Regions from separate parts of the Clostridium sp. B9 genome, predicted to be linked through region 3. Evidence: riboswitches for the same ligand, from Rfam matches in the RefSeq annotation. Region 3 holds a riboswitch; each other region holds the start of a gene.
What was found. A riboswitch is a leader RNA that binds a small molecule or an ion and turns the genes downstream of it on or off. The one in region 3 is predicted to bind thiamine pyrophosphate.

Region 1 (4,300 bases), 1.5 Mb from region 3:
ATCTCCAAAGCTTTTATTTAAATTATCTATCTCTATTATCTTTTTACCTAATCTAGTTCCCATAACAGAGATTTCTATATTTTCATTTTCAATGAACCCTTCTTGATTTACTAATTCATCAAATCTTTGAAGCCTTGCTTTTTGTTTAGTTGTTCTAGCCTTAGCTCCTCTTCTAACCCAAGCAAGTTCCTTTCTCATAAGGTTTTGTCTCTTTTCTTCACTAGCTTTTTCTATAGCTATTCTCTCCATCTTCTTTTCTAAGAAAACTGAATAGTTTCCATCATAGCTAAATAGTCTACCTCTATCTAGTTCAAGTATTCTATTAGTTACTCTATCTAAGAAATATCTATCATGAGTAATCATTAAAAGAGCACCTTTTCTACTATTTAAATAATCCTCTAGCCAGCTTATAGTATCATTATCTAAGTGGTTTGTAGGCTCATCTAATATTAAAAGTTCACTTGGTGTTATCAAGGCAGCAGCAAGCATTATTCTTTTCTTTTGACCACCTGATAGATTTCCAACCTTCTCATCAAAGTTAGTTATTCCAAGCTTAGTTAAGACGTTCTTAGCTTCACTTTCCATATCCCAAAGGTTTAGAGCATCTATTTTTCCTTGTAGCTTTATTAATTTCTCTGAATCAGCATCACTGCTTTCTCCATTATTTATTTTTTCTAAAAGCTCCTCATAATCTCTTAGTATTCTCATTTCATCTGAATTACCTTTAAAAACCTGCTCTAAAACAGTTGCGTTATCATCATAGTCTGGAGTTTGAGCAAGATATTCTATTCTTACTCTATTTGCCTTTGTTATAGTTCCTTCATCAGGTTCTTCAACTCCTGCAACTATTTTTAAGAAAGAAGATTTTCCTGTTCCGTTAACGCCTATAAGCCCAATCTTCTCTCCTTCATTTATTCCTAAAGACACATTATCAGCTAAAATTTTCTCTGAATAGCTCTTACTTATATTTTCAAGAGTTATTAAATTCATCTCTTATCCATCCTTTTCAAAACAAATCTTAGTTTCATTATAATATAAAGTTAACTTTCTTCCAAAACTAAAAATAGGTTGTATCAACTCCTAATAATAAAACTTATAAATACATTCGAACAAATTCTTAATTCCATTCATATCATTTATAAGTTTTATTTATAAGATATTTTGATACAACCTACTATACTTTTCTACTTTAACTTTTAATATATTTAAACTCTATTTGCTACTGGCTTCATTCTTTTTGCTAATAATTTTACTGGCATTATTGTTAATACTATAGCAGTAAGTAAACTTTCTAATCCAGCACTACTAATATTATATATAGCTGAATAAATCCATACATTCATTCCTGGAGGAGCATACTGTCCGAAGAAAACTACACCTGATATTATGCATATAAATGTGCTTAAAGAACCTGCCATAAGTGACCCTAAGAATATCTTGTACTTCTTATCAACCCCAAAGCTTCCTGCTAGTCCCAAAGCCATATTTGATAAAACATAATCTAATAAAAACTGTATAGGATGAACTATAAATGCACTATTTAGTATTTTTAAAAGTCCAAATATTAATCCACCAGTTACACCAACTGATCTTCCATAAACCAATGAAAGTAACATTATTGGTAACATTGAAAAGAATGTAATTTCTCCACCTTGAGGATATCTAACAATTGGAATCATATAAAGCACATATGAAATAGCTACACTCATTCCTATCATAGTTATTTCCTTTGTTGTTATCTTATGCTTTCTTAAATCCATAAAATATAAAACTAATAATACTACTGAAATAGCACCTATTAAATATACACTCATTATTCTTCACCTTCTTCATAAGCCATGTTCCAAAAATCTAACTCATAAAGACTGGCTCTCTTAAATATATCTATTAATCTGTCTTTCTTCTCTCTTGATAGCTTTGAACAAGTCTTGTCCACATATTCTATCCACTCATTCGTAAACTCTGTAAATCCTTGTGCTGAATACTCATCAATCCATGCTCTAAAGAAATTTTTTTCAAGTTTGTCTGCATACTTTTCTGCAATATGTCTCCCTATAAAACTATAGCTCCATGTACAAGGAAGTGTCGCTATTGCTATATCTTCTATATCCCCTGTTAAAGCTATTCCTTGCATATAGCTTGTATAGCTTATTGTAGTACTTTTATACTTTTTAGTTTCAGCCTCTAATTCTGATATACCAAAATCTTTCAAGTACTCAATATGTACTGCAGTTTCATCCTCCATAGTTCCCTTTGTTGATCTATAGAAAAATCTCATCTCTTCCATAGTTCTAGCTTTTACTACACCTGCACAAAATACTTTTGCATACTCTTTTAAATAAAGATAATCTTGAACTAAGTATTCTCTAAACTTATCCTTATCCAAAGTTCCCTCTCCAATTTCTTTTATGAATGGGTGATCTAAATATTTCTCCCATATTGGCATAGCCTCTTTTAATAGTTCTTCTGTAAATCTCATATTATAGATATCTCCTTTAATCTTTATGATTAAACTAAACAGCCAAATAAGGACTACCTAAAAGTTAAATAAAAGGTATAGAAACAAAGAAAAGCTACATCCTGTAGGATGCAGCTTATTTATAAAAAAAGTTACTATAATCTTAAGTTAATACTCTTATAAAACTCTTAAACAGGCTTTCCTACGCTGGTATTACCCAGATCAGGTTTAAGGGTTAATAACAAATGTTATCTCTCAGCCAAAGGCACCCCTAGCTATAAAGTTCCTCTTTATTATATTATTTTTCTTCTACTAATTCCAGTTTTTTATTATTTATCACATTATTCGAAAGTGATTCCAGTAATTTTTATTTTGCATCATTATTTTCATAATCTCCTCATCACTTCCATATTCATCATACCATTTTTCTAAAATTTCATAAGCAACTCCATGATATAGAAGACTTCCGATAACAAAAGGCTTCGCAGGTGCATCACTTAATGAAATTATAGCTACTCCCGTTCCTATAGTTCCATAGATTAATGCTCTCTCTGGAGTAGCAAACTCTTTAGCCTTCTTTTTAAAGTCAGTATTTTTTATGTATCTTTTCAACCTTTTAGGTGTTGGAAAAACAATAGCCTTTATCACTTTATTCATTCCTTAAAAATTACTCTTATTAAAATATATATTCAAAACCTTATCTTTATTCTAAAAGTTTTTGATAAAAATTATATAAGCATTTCTCCTATTGAAAGGCCTATTATGTGTTATAATCTTATAAGAATTATTTTGGAAGGAGCTATTTAAATGGCGAGTAAGTTTTATTTACACAAAGGCAAGAATAAAAAAGCTGAACAAGGTAGACCTTGGATTTACATTGATGAAATAAACGAATATGACGGAGACTACGAAAACGGAGATATAGTTGAAGTTTATAATCATAAAGGATATTTCCTAGGAAAAGGTTACATAAACGATAGAAGTAAAATAACAATAAGAATAATGACAAGAAACATAGATGAAGAAATTGATGAAGAATTCTTCAAAAGAAGATTTAAAGATGCATGGGAATACAGAAAAACTGTAATAGATACATCATCATGCAGATTCATATTTGGAGAAGCTGATTTTCTTCCTGGTTTAACTGTAGATAAATTTGAAGATTACTATGTAATACAAATTTCAACTTTAGGTATGGATAAATACAGAGATTTAGTAGTTAAAATACTAGTTGAAGAGTACGGCGCTAAAGGTGTTTATGAAAGAAGTGACATAAAGACTAGAGAAATAGAAGGTTTAGAACAAACTAAAGGATTCTTAACTGAACCATTTGATACAGATGTAGAAATAGTTGAAAATGGTGTTAAATACATTGTTGACCTTGAGAATGGTCAAAAAACAGGTTTCTTCCTAGACCAAAAAGAAAACAGAGCTGCTATGCATAGAATCTGTAAAGGAAAAGATGTTTTAGACTGCTTCACTCACACTGGCTCATTTGCTTTAAATGCTGGTATAGCAGGAGCTAAATCAGTTTTAGGAATAGATGTTTCTCAACATGCTGTTGATTGTGCTACAAAAAATGCTGAACTTAATAACCTTCAAGATATAGTTAAATTTGAAAAGCATAATGCATTTGATGTTTTAGGAGATTGGTCAAGAGAAGGAAGACAATTTGATGTTGTTATTCTAGACCCACCAGCTTTCACAAAATCAAGAAACACAGTTAAGCAAGCTATAAGAGGATATAAAGAAATAAACCTTAGAGGAATCAAAATGGTTAAAGAAGGTGGTTACTTCGCAACTTGCTCATGCTCACATTACATGGATGAAGAACAATTAAAG
Region 2 (4,300 bases), 1.2 Mb from region 3:
AAACTTCTGAAACTTGTCCAGTTGCAAGACCTATTTGATTTCCATATGAGCTATAGCCATGAGCTGCTCCTAAAGTTATCTTTCTTTGAGGTAATTTTCCCTTTAAAGTTTCCTCAATACTAACTGTTGGATCAGCTGCTCCTGTCACTCTCATGGCTTGATAAACGTAACTTCTTCCTGAAAGTGGATCTCTAATAGCTCCTCCTAAACAAGTTGCTGCTCCTCCAAATGGCTCTATCTCAGTTGGGTGATTATGTGTTTCATTTTTAAACATTAAAAGATATTCTTCTGTTCCCTTATCAGTTTCTATGTCAATATTTATTGAACAGGCATTTATCTCTTCTGAAACATCTAAATCATCAAGCATGCCTCTTTTTCTTAGTTCTTTCATAGCGATTGTAGCTAAATCCATAAGCTTAACATCTCTAGTTTCTAACTTATCACCATAAACATAAGCTCTTGAATTTTTATAATCTTCATATGCTTTTTTTATTGGTTCTGAATATTTACCGTCCTCAATTTCAACATCTTTTATTATTGTCTCAAAGGTAGTGTGTCTACAATGATCTGACCAGTAAGTATCAATAACCTTAATCTCTGTTATTGTTGGATTTCTATCTTCACTCTTAAAATAATCTCTTATCATTTCTAAGTCTTCTAAACTCATTGCTAAAGAATTCATTCCGTGGAATTCTTTAAGCTCTTCCTTTGAAAAATTTGAGAATCCATTTAAAACTTCTACAGCCTTTGGTTCTTCTAAATTTTCTTCTAAAACTTTTGATAAGGCTTCAACTTCTCTTGAATCAACCGGATTTATATAATAAGCTTTTATTTTTTCAACTTCTTCTTCACTTAAATCACCTTTAAGAACTATAACTCTTGATGATTTAACAGGAACTTTTTCACCAGTTAAAAGCATTATGCACTCTGATGCTGAATCTGCTCTTTGATCATATTGACCTGGTAAGTATTCAACTCCAAATACTTTTTCATCCTCTGCAATATTAAAATTCTCCTCATAAACCTTATCTACAGGAGCTTCTGACAAAATAGTATTTACCGTATTTCTATATTGCTCTTCTGCCATGTTTCCTAGTATGTATTTATTTAAAACTCTTACATCCTTTAAGCTACTAATTCTTAAGTTATCTTTAAAATCCTTAAGTAATATCTGACTTTCAACATTAAAACCAGTTTTCTTTTCTACAAATACCATTCTAATACCAGACATTTTTATCCCCCATTCAAAACACGAACATTATTTATTATTAATTATTAATCATTCGTTAATTAAACATTACCACTCTAAACACGTATTGTCAACACTTAAAATTATTCAAACGTTCGTTTTTTGCAAGTTATTTTATACATAAAAATCATTTTTACAATAAAATAATTCGTTATTATGTATAAAAATAGAGATATATAATTAGTTTTATCAATTCAACTTTCGTATTTTAATAAATATGCTAGAAAGTAAATCTTAAAACTAATAAATATATCTCTTATAAAATTAGTCTTCTCTTAAAAGGTTGATATCTTTTCCTTCAAGAATTTTATTCATATTTCTTATTGAGCACATCTTTCCACACATAGTACAACTATCCTTATGCTCTGGTGTAGATTCTTCTCTATATCTTATTGCTTTCTCACTGTCTATAGCTAATGAGAACATTTCATCCCAATCAAGTCTTTTTCTAGCATTACTCATATTATTATCAACTTCTCTAGCTCCTTTAACTCCTTTAGCTATATCAGCTGCATGAGCTGCTATTTTTGCTGCTACTATTCCATCTTTAACATCATCTAAATTAGGAAGTCTTAAATGTTCTGCTGGAGTTACATAGCAAAGAAAATCTGCCCCATAAGTAGCTGCTATAGCGCCCCCTATAGCACTTGTTATATGATCATAACCTGGAGCAATATCAGTAACTATTGGCCCCAAAACATAGAATGGTGCTCCATGGCAAAGTTTTTTCTCTAAAATCATATTCGCCTCAATCTCATCTATTGACATATGACCTGGTCCCTCAATTATAACTTGTACATTTCTTTCCCAAGCTCTTTTAGTTAATTCCCCTAAGGTTATTAACTCTTTTATTTGAATAGCATCTGTTGCATCTGCTATTGAACCGGGCCTACAAGCATCTCCTAAGCTAAGTGTTAAGTCATATTTTTCACATATATCTAATAATCTATCAAAGTATTCATAGAAAGGATTCTCTCTGTTATTTAACTCCATCCAAGCAAAAAGAAGTGATCCTCCTCTTGAAACAATATTTGTTAATCTCTTATTTCTTCTAAAAGTATTTATAGTTTCTCTATTTAAACCAGCATGTATAGTAACGAAGTCAACTCCATCCTTAGCATGCTTTTCTACAACATCAAAAAATTCATCTACAGTAATATCCTTAAGCTCCTTATCATAAAAACCAACAACATCATACATAGGAACAGTACCTATCATAGCAGTAGAAATCTCAACAAGTTTTTTTCTAAAATCATAAGTTTTTCCATAACTACTTAAATCCATTATGGATTCTACTTTCATTTCTATAGCTTTTTTAACCTTATCTAACTCTAAATCAATATTTGCACAATCCTTAGAAATTCCTAGGTTAACATTTATTTTTGTTTTTAACCCTTGTCCTACACCTTCTGCACTTATGCTTTTGTGGTTCTTGTTAGCTGGTATTACTATTTTTCCTTCAGCCATTAAACTCATTAACTCTTTAACATCAAAGTTTTCTTTTTCTGCAACGATTTGCATTTCCTTTGTTATTATGCCCTTCTTGGCAGCATCCATTTGTGTTGTATAATTCATAATTAGTTCTCCCTTTTTTATTATTTCTTAACTGCGCAGTTAAATTAAATTTAGGATCCTATTTATATATTTTTATATTTTTATAAAAAATAAAAGCTTGCCATAAGGCAAGCTTAATAAACACTTAAATAAATATATTTAACACCTAAATGTTTAAATATAAATAAACAATAGTTCTTTGGCTTCCCTACGGTAGTACTAACTACATCAGGTTTTAAGGGTTAGACAGACAGCTGTCCTCTCAGCACATAAAATGCACCCCTAGCACATACGATTAATTTTATTCATTTTTTCTCATTATATTCCTATTATTTAATAAATTCAAGTATATTTACTATTTTTATTTATCTAATATTTCTTACTCTTTATCCCATTCTAATAATCTTACACTCTTCTTGCTAAAAATTATATATATTTCTATCTAATTAATCTAAAAACCAGTATGACCAAATCCCCCGCCTCTATTTACACTTTTATGTTTTGAAACGTCATCAGTTTCTATAAAATTAGCCTTATAATATTTAGCTAAAACCATTTGAGCTATTCTATTTCCTTTTTTTATGTATATAGTTCCATAAGGATTTCCATTCTTATCTAAATATATATAAGTCTTTAATAGTTTTCTATATGCTCTTGCGCCTTCTTCTTCATAAACACTCATATCATTCCCTTTTGATTCCAAATAATCCTTTAATCTAACTTCTGTATAATTATTTTTTAAATCCTCTAATATTTCAATGTTATTAGCAATTTCATAAGGAAGATTTGCTATATTATAATTATTTTCTAATATTACAGATATGTTACTTATTGAATCTGCATCAATAGTCCCTATTGAATTAGAAATTTTTAAGTTTGTTCTTAATGAAAGTCCACTTCTTGCTCTAATTTGTATTTCCATATTATCAGGAATTGCAAATTTTAAGTTTAAGGGAATTGCAACTTTCTCAAATGGTCTTATAACCATATCCCTTGCTGCAAATACATCTGCACCTGCCGCTAAAGGAGTTTCATATTTTGGAGTTTCTCCATCTTGTTCATATTGGATATATACGTCTCTGACTTTTTGTTCACCAGCCATATAATCACCACCCTTCATGTTAATTTTATTTTAAATTTTACAATTTCACAAACTCTGAATATACTTAAAATAATATATAATTAGCACTTTGTTAACATTTTATTAATAATATTTTTAATTAACTTATAATTACAGAACTTTTCTCTATATAACATAAAAAGCTTAGAATAAAATTCTAAGCTTTCTTACTAATCACTATTTACAAACTTTTCCTATTAGAATTATATATACAAATTCCAGTAACAAATCCCGTTAAAGCAATAACTATAAACCATGAAATTTTAAACACATATATTCCAAAGTAATTAATTGTCATAATTACTAGAACTGCCAAAACCAAATGTAAAATCCATTCCCATTTATAATTAATTTTAAAAGGGTCAAAAATTTTCTCT
Region 3 (4,300 bases):
TTAAGGGGGGCGGAAAAAATGGCGACAATCAAAGATATTGCAAAAGAAGCAGGGGTTTCAATAGCAACAGTTTCTAGAGTTTTAAATTTAGATGAAACTTTAAATGTTTCAGAAGAAACTAGAAAAAGAGTTATGGAAGTTGCTGAAGAGTTAAACTATGTAACCGTAAAAGAGAGAAAAAATAGAATAAAGAATTATACAATAGGAATAGTCTATTGGTATACAGAGCTTCAAGAGTTAAATGATCCATATTTTTTATCTATAAGAATGGCAGTTGAAAAGAAATGTAGTGAAGAGAATATTAAGTTTAAACCTATAGATTTTCAAAAGATTATAAATGAAGGAACTAAAGAATATAAAGAACTAGATGGAATTCTTGCAATAGGAATATTCGAAGATAAAGAAATAAATTTAATGAAAAAAATATCTGAAAATATAATTTTTGTTGATTCATCTCCAGAAGAATGGAAATATGACTCTGTAGTTGTTGATTTTAAATACGGGGTAAAGAAAGCATTAGATTATTTGGTTTCTTTGGGTCACACTAAAATTGGATATTTAGGAGGAGAATCTATACCTCATAATGGAAATGATAATTTGAAAACAGTAAATTATAGGGAAAAAACATTTAAAGAATATATGGAAGCATTAAATGCATATAGAGAAGAGTGGGTTTTCAAGGGAAGATTTCTACCAGAGCATGGATATGAACTAATGAAAGAACTTCTGAGTTTAGACGAGATACCAACAGCAGTATTTATAGCAAGTGATCCAATGGCTATAGGTGCATATAAGTCTATTTTGGAAGCGGGACTGAGAATTCCAGAAGATATAAGTATAGTAGGGTTTGATGATATATGTACAGCAAAGTTTCTTACCCCTTCTTTAACTACAATCAGGGTTTACACTGATTATATGGCTAATATAGCGGTTGAAACTTTATTAGAGAGAATGAAATCAGAAAGAGATATGTCAAGAAAAATAGTATTACCTGTTCAGCTTGTTGTAAGAGATAGTTGTAAAAAAATATAGAGTAAAAAGCAACTTGCGCTCACTAATGTGAAGCAAGTTGCTTTTTAATATATAGGATAATTTTTTACTGTGTTTTAAGTATATGTGATTCTTAGATTTAATTTGTCTATTATAATTTGGTGTAATTAAGCTATGTAAATAGACTTTTGATTAAATCTAGATTTTTTATGCAGGCATTATAACCATTATTATATGCTTCTTCAAGTTTAATAATATCTTTTTCAAAACTATCAATAGATTCTTTTAAAGTAGGGCGTATTATAACTGCCTTTCCTTCTCTTTCAAGAGATTCACAAAATGATACTGTCTCATTATATTTTTCATGTCTTGATAAAAATGAACTTTTTAAATTAGGATATTTTTTACCAACTATTTTAGAGGCTAATATATTACTTTTTCCTAATGTTTTTTTATATTCTTTAGGTCTTGTTAATATTATAAGATGCTTTTCATTGCCATCTTCGATAGCTTTTTTTATTGGAATTGGGTCTAAAAGGCCGCCATCATAATATTCATTTTCTCCTATTTTAATTGGGGGAAAGAATATAGGAATAGCACAAGTGGCTCTTAATGATGTGAATTTTTCATCTTTAATTTTTCCATCTAAATATTCAGTTTGTCCTGTTTTAGCATTGGTAACACCTATTAAAACTTTTCCCTTATAATTTGAAAGTGCTTCAAAATCATAAGGGAAGAGTTTATTTGCAACCTCATCAAAGATGAAGTCTAATCCAAAAAGACTTTTACATCTAAAGAAGTTTTTAACACCTAAATAGCGTTTATCATTTCTGTATTTTTTTAATATATCAATATTTCTCCTTTTTTGTTTTGAGATGTATGAAAATCCATTGGTTATACCAGCAGATACACCAATACAATAAGGAAATACTATATCATTATCAAGAAGAGCATCCATCACTCCAGCACTAAAAATTGGACGGAATGTTCCACCTTCTAAAACTAAACTAACCATAAGTTTCTCCTTTAAAAAATTTTTATATTTTAAATTATAATACTTAATTAAGTAATTATCAAAATTGTTAAGTTGAAAAAAGGGGGATTATATGGTATGATTTGGGTAAATAAAATAATAAAGTTAGCTAGGGGAGCCAATGATATTTGGCTGAGAGTAGAAAATGAATTTCTTGACCCTTAAACCTGATCTGGATAATTCCAGCGTAGGGAAGCCCAAGACAAATATACTTAAGATTTTAAAGCATATATAGCCTTAGGCTGTATATGCTTTTTTTAATACAATTAGAAGAGGAGATAAAACTATGGCTAAATTATTTAATGCACTAACAATTGCAGGATCAGATAGTTCAGGAGGAGCAGGAATACAAGCTGATATTAAATCTTTTTCTGCAAATGGAGTTTATGGAATGAGTATAATAACTGCAATAACAGCACAAAGTACTCAAGGGGTTTTTGGAATAATGGATGTTACTCCAGAAATTATAGAAAAACAAATAGAAGTGATTTTTGATGATATAGAAGTAGATTCTATAAAAATAGGTATGGTATCTAAAATAGAATCAATTGAGGCTATTAGTAGAGCTTTAAGAAAAGTTTCTAATTTACCTCAAATAGTATTAGATCCAGTAATGATTTCAAAAAGTGGATTTAAGCTTTTATCAGATGATGCTAAGGATGCTTTAATAGAACACTTAATACCTTTAGCTACGCTAATAACACCAAATCTTCCAGAAGCAGAGGTTCTATTAGATAGAGAGATTCTTACAATAGAAGATATGAAACAAGCTGCTATAGATATAAAAGAAATGGGAGCTAAATATGTGCTAATAAAAGGAGGCCATTTAGAAGGCGCTGCTACAGATTTACTTTTTGATGGAGAAAACTTTGTGTTATTTGAGCAAGAGAGAATAAATACAAAGCATACTCATGGTACTGGATGCACACTATCTTCTGCTATAACTGCTAATTTAGCAAAAGGCATGAATATAGTTGATGCAGTAACAGAAGGGAAAAAATATATAACTGAAGCTATAAAACATGGATTTAAATTAGGAAAAGGTGTTGGACCAACTCACCATTTCTATAAGTTTTATGAGGAGAAATAGGGCTATGACAGTATTGAAAAAAGAAAATCCATTAATTCATATGATAACTAACTATGTTACTGTAAATGACTTAGCTCAAGTAACAATAAACTATGGTGGATTACCTCTTATGGCAACACATCATGAAGAGTTAGAAGAAATAACAGGAATGGCAAGTGGGCTTTTAATTAATATAGGTACATTAGAACCCTATTCTATGGAGTCATCTTTAATAGCTATGGATATTGCCAAAAAAAGAAATATACCTAGAGTTTTAGATCCAGTAGGGGTTCAAGCTTCTACCTTAAGAAAAAACTTTGCAAAAGAATTAATTTTAAAAGGTGAGCCAAGTTTAATAAAAGGTAATTTAGCTGAAATAAAGACTCTTATTGGAGAAACATCAAAATCAATTGGTATAGATTCCTTTGAGAATGGATTAAGTGAAGCGGTGAAAGAAAAAATAAAAGCTTATGCAGAGGAAAGAGATGTTATAATAGTTGTTTCTGGAGAAGTAGATTTTATAACTAATGGAGATAAGGCTGCTTTAGTAGAAAATGGAGTAGCTAAGATGAGCAAAATTACAGGAACTGGATGTATGCTAGGCGCTTTATTAACAATTGCTTTAAGCTTTTATGAGGATAAGGATTTAAGGTTTGAAGAGGTAGTAAAAGCAGTAGCGGCTTGGGGGTTGTGTGGAGAGATTTCAGAAGAATGTCTAAAAGATGGAGAAGGACTGATGAGTTTTAAACATAGACTTTTAGATACTCTATCATTAATAGATGATGAGGTAATAAGAGAAAGAAGGAAAGTTTCTTATGAATAATGAGTATATGAAGGAATTATATTTAGTAACGGATTATAGAATACCATTTAATGAATTATTAGAAAAAACTAAAGGAGCATTAGAAGGTGGAGCTACTTTAGTTCAATATAGAGCTAAAAATATGGATACTAAGGTTATGTGTGAAGAGGCATTAAAGCTTAGAGAGTTGTGTGATGAATTTGGAGCAGTATTTTTAGTGAATGATAGAATTGATGTTGCCTTAGCAGTAAATGCTCATGGGGTTCATATAGGACAAGATGATATGCCATGCACATTAGCTAGAAAAATAATGCCAGAAGGTTCAATCATAGGAGTAACTGTTCATAATAGAGAAGAGGCATTAAAGGCAATTGAAGAGGGCGCAGATAATTTAGGTGTTGGAGCA

Region 1: linked by a shared signal. The riboswitch ahead of tenA (thiaminase II) and the one ahead of thiD (bifunctional hydroxymethylpyrimidine kinase/phosphomethylpyrimidine kinase) in region 3 are both predicted to bind thiamine pyrophosphate.
Region 2: linked by a shared signal. The riboswitch ahead of thiC (phosphomethylpyrimidine synthase ThiC) and the one ahead of thiD (bifunctional hydroxymethylpyrimidine kinase/phosphomethylpyrimidine kinase) in region 3 are both predicted to bind thiamine pyrophosphate.

What each region holds. Positions count from the first base shown of each region.
Region 1 is NZ_JBNWKA010000003.1:3,791,785-3,796,084, forward strand. Features, by position in the region: gene ACQZHJ_RS17160 (ABC-F family ATP-binding cassette domain-containing protein) at 1-990, opposite strand, end outside; gene thiT (energy-coupled thiamine transporter ThiT) at 1,206-1,814, opposite strand; gene tenA (thiaminase II) at 1,814-2,479, opposite strand; TPP riboswitch at 2,641-2,741, opposite strand; gene ACQZHJ_RS17175 (hypothetical protein) at 2,795-3,115, opposite strand; gene ACQZHJ_RS17180 (class I SAM-dependent rRNA methyltransferase) at 3,266-4,300, shown strand, end outside.
Region 2 is NZ_JBNWKA010000003.1:1,043,847-1,048,146, reverse strand. Features, by position in the region: gene ACQZHJ_RS04740 (phosphoribosylformylglycinamidine synthase) at 1-1,231, opposite strand, end outside; gene thiC (phosphomethylpyrimidine synthase ThiC) at 1,514-2,824, opposite strand; TPP riboswitch at 2,992-3,097, opposite strand; gene ACQZHJ_RS04730 (dUTP diphosphatase) at 3,255-3,905, opposite strand; gene ACQZHJ_RS04725 (hypothetical protein) at 4,105-4,300, opposite strand, start outside.
Region 3 is NZ_JBNWKA010000003.1:2,250,371-2,254,670, reverse strand. Features, by position in the region: gene ACQZHJ_RS10060 (substrate-binding domain-containing protein) at 19-1,032, shown strand; gene ACQZHJ_RS10055 (patatin-like phospholipase family protein) at 1,163-2,005, opposite strand; TPP riboswitch at 2,125-2,234, shown strand; gene thiD (bifunctional hydroxymethylpyrimidine kinase/phosphomethylpyrimidine kinase) at 2,310-3,113, shown strand; gene thiM (hydroxyethylthiazole kinase) at 3,118-3,915, shown strand; gene thiE (thiamine phosphate synthase) at 3,908-4,300, shown strand, end outside.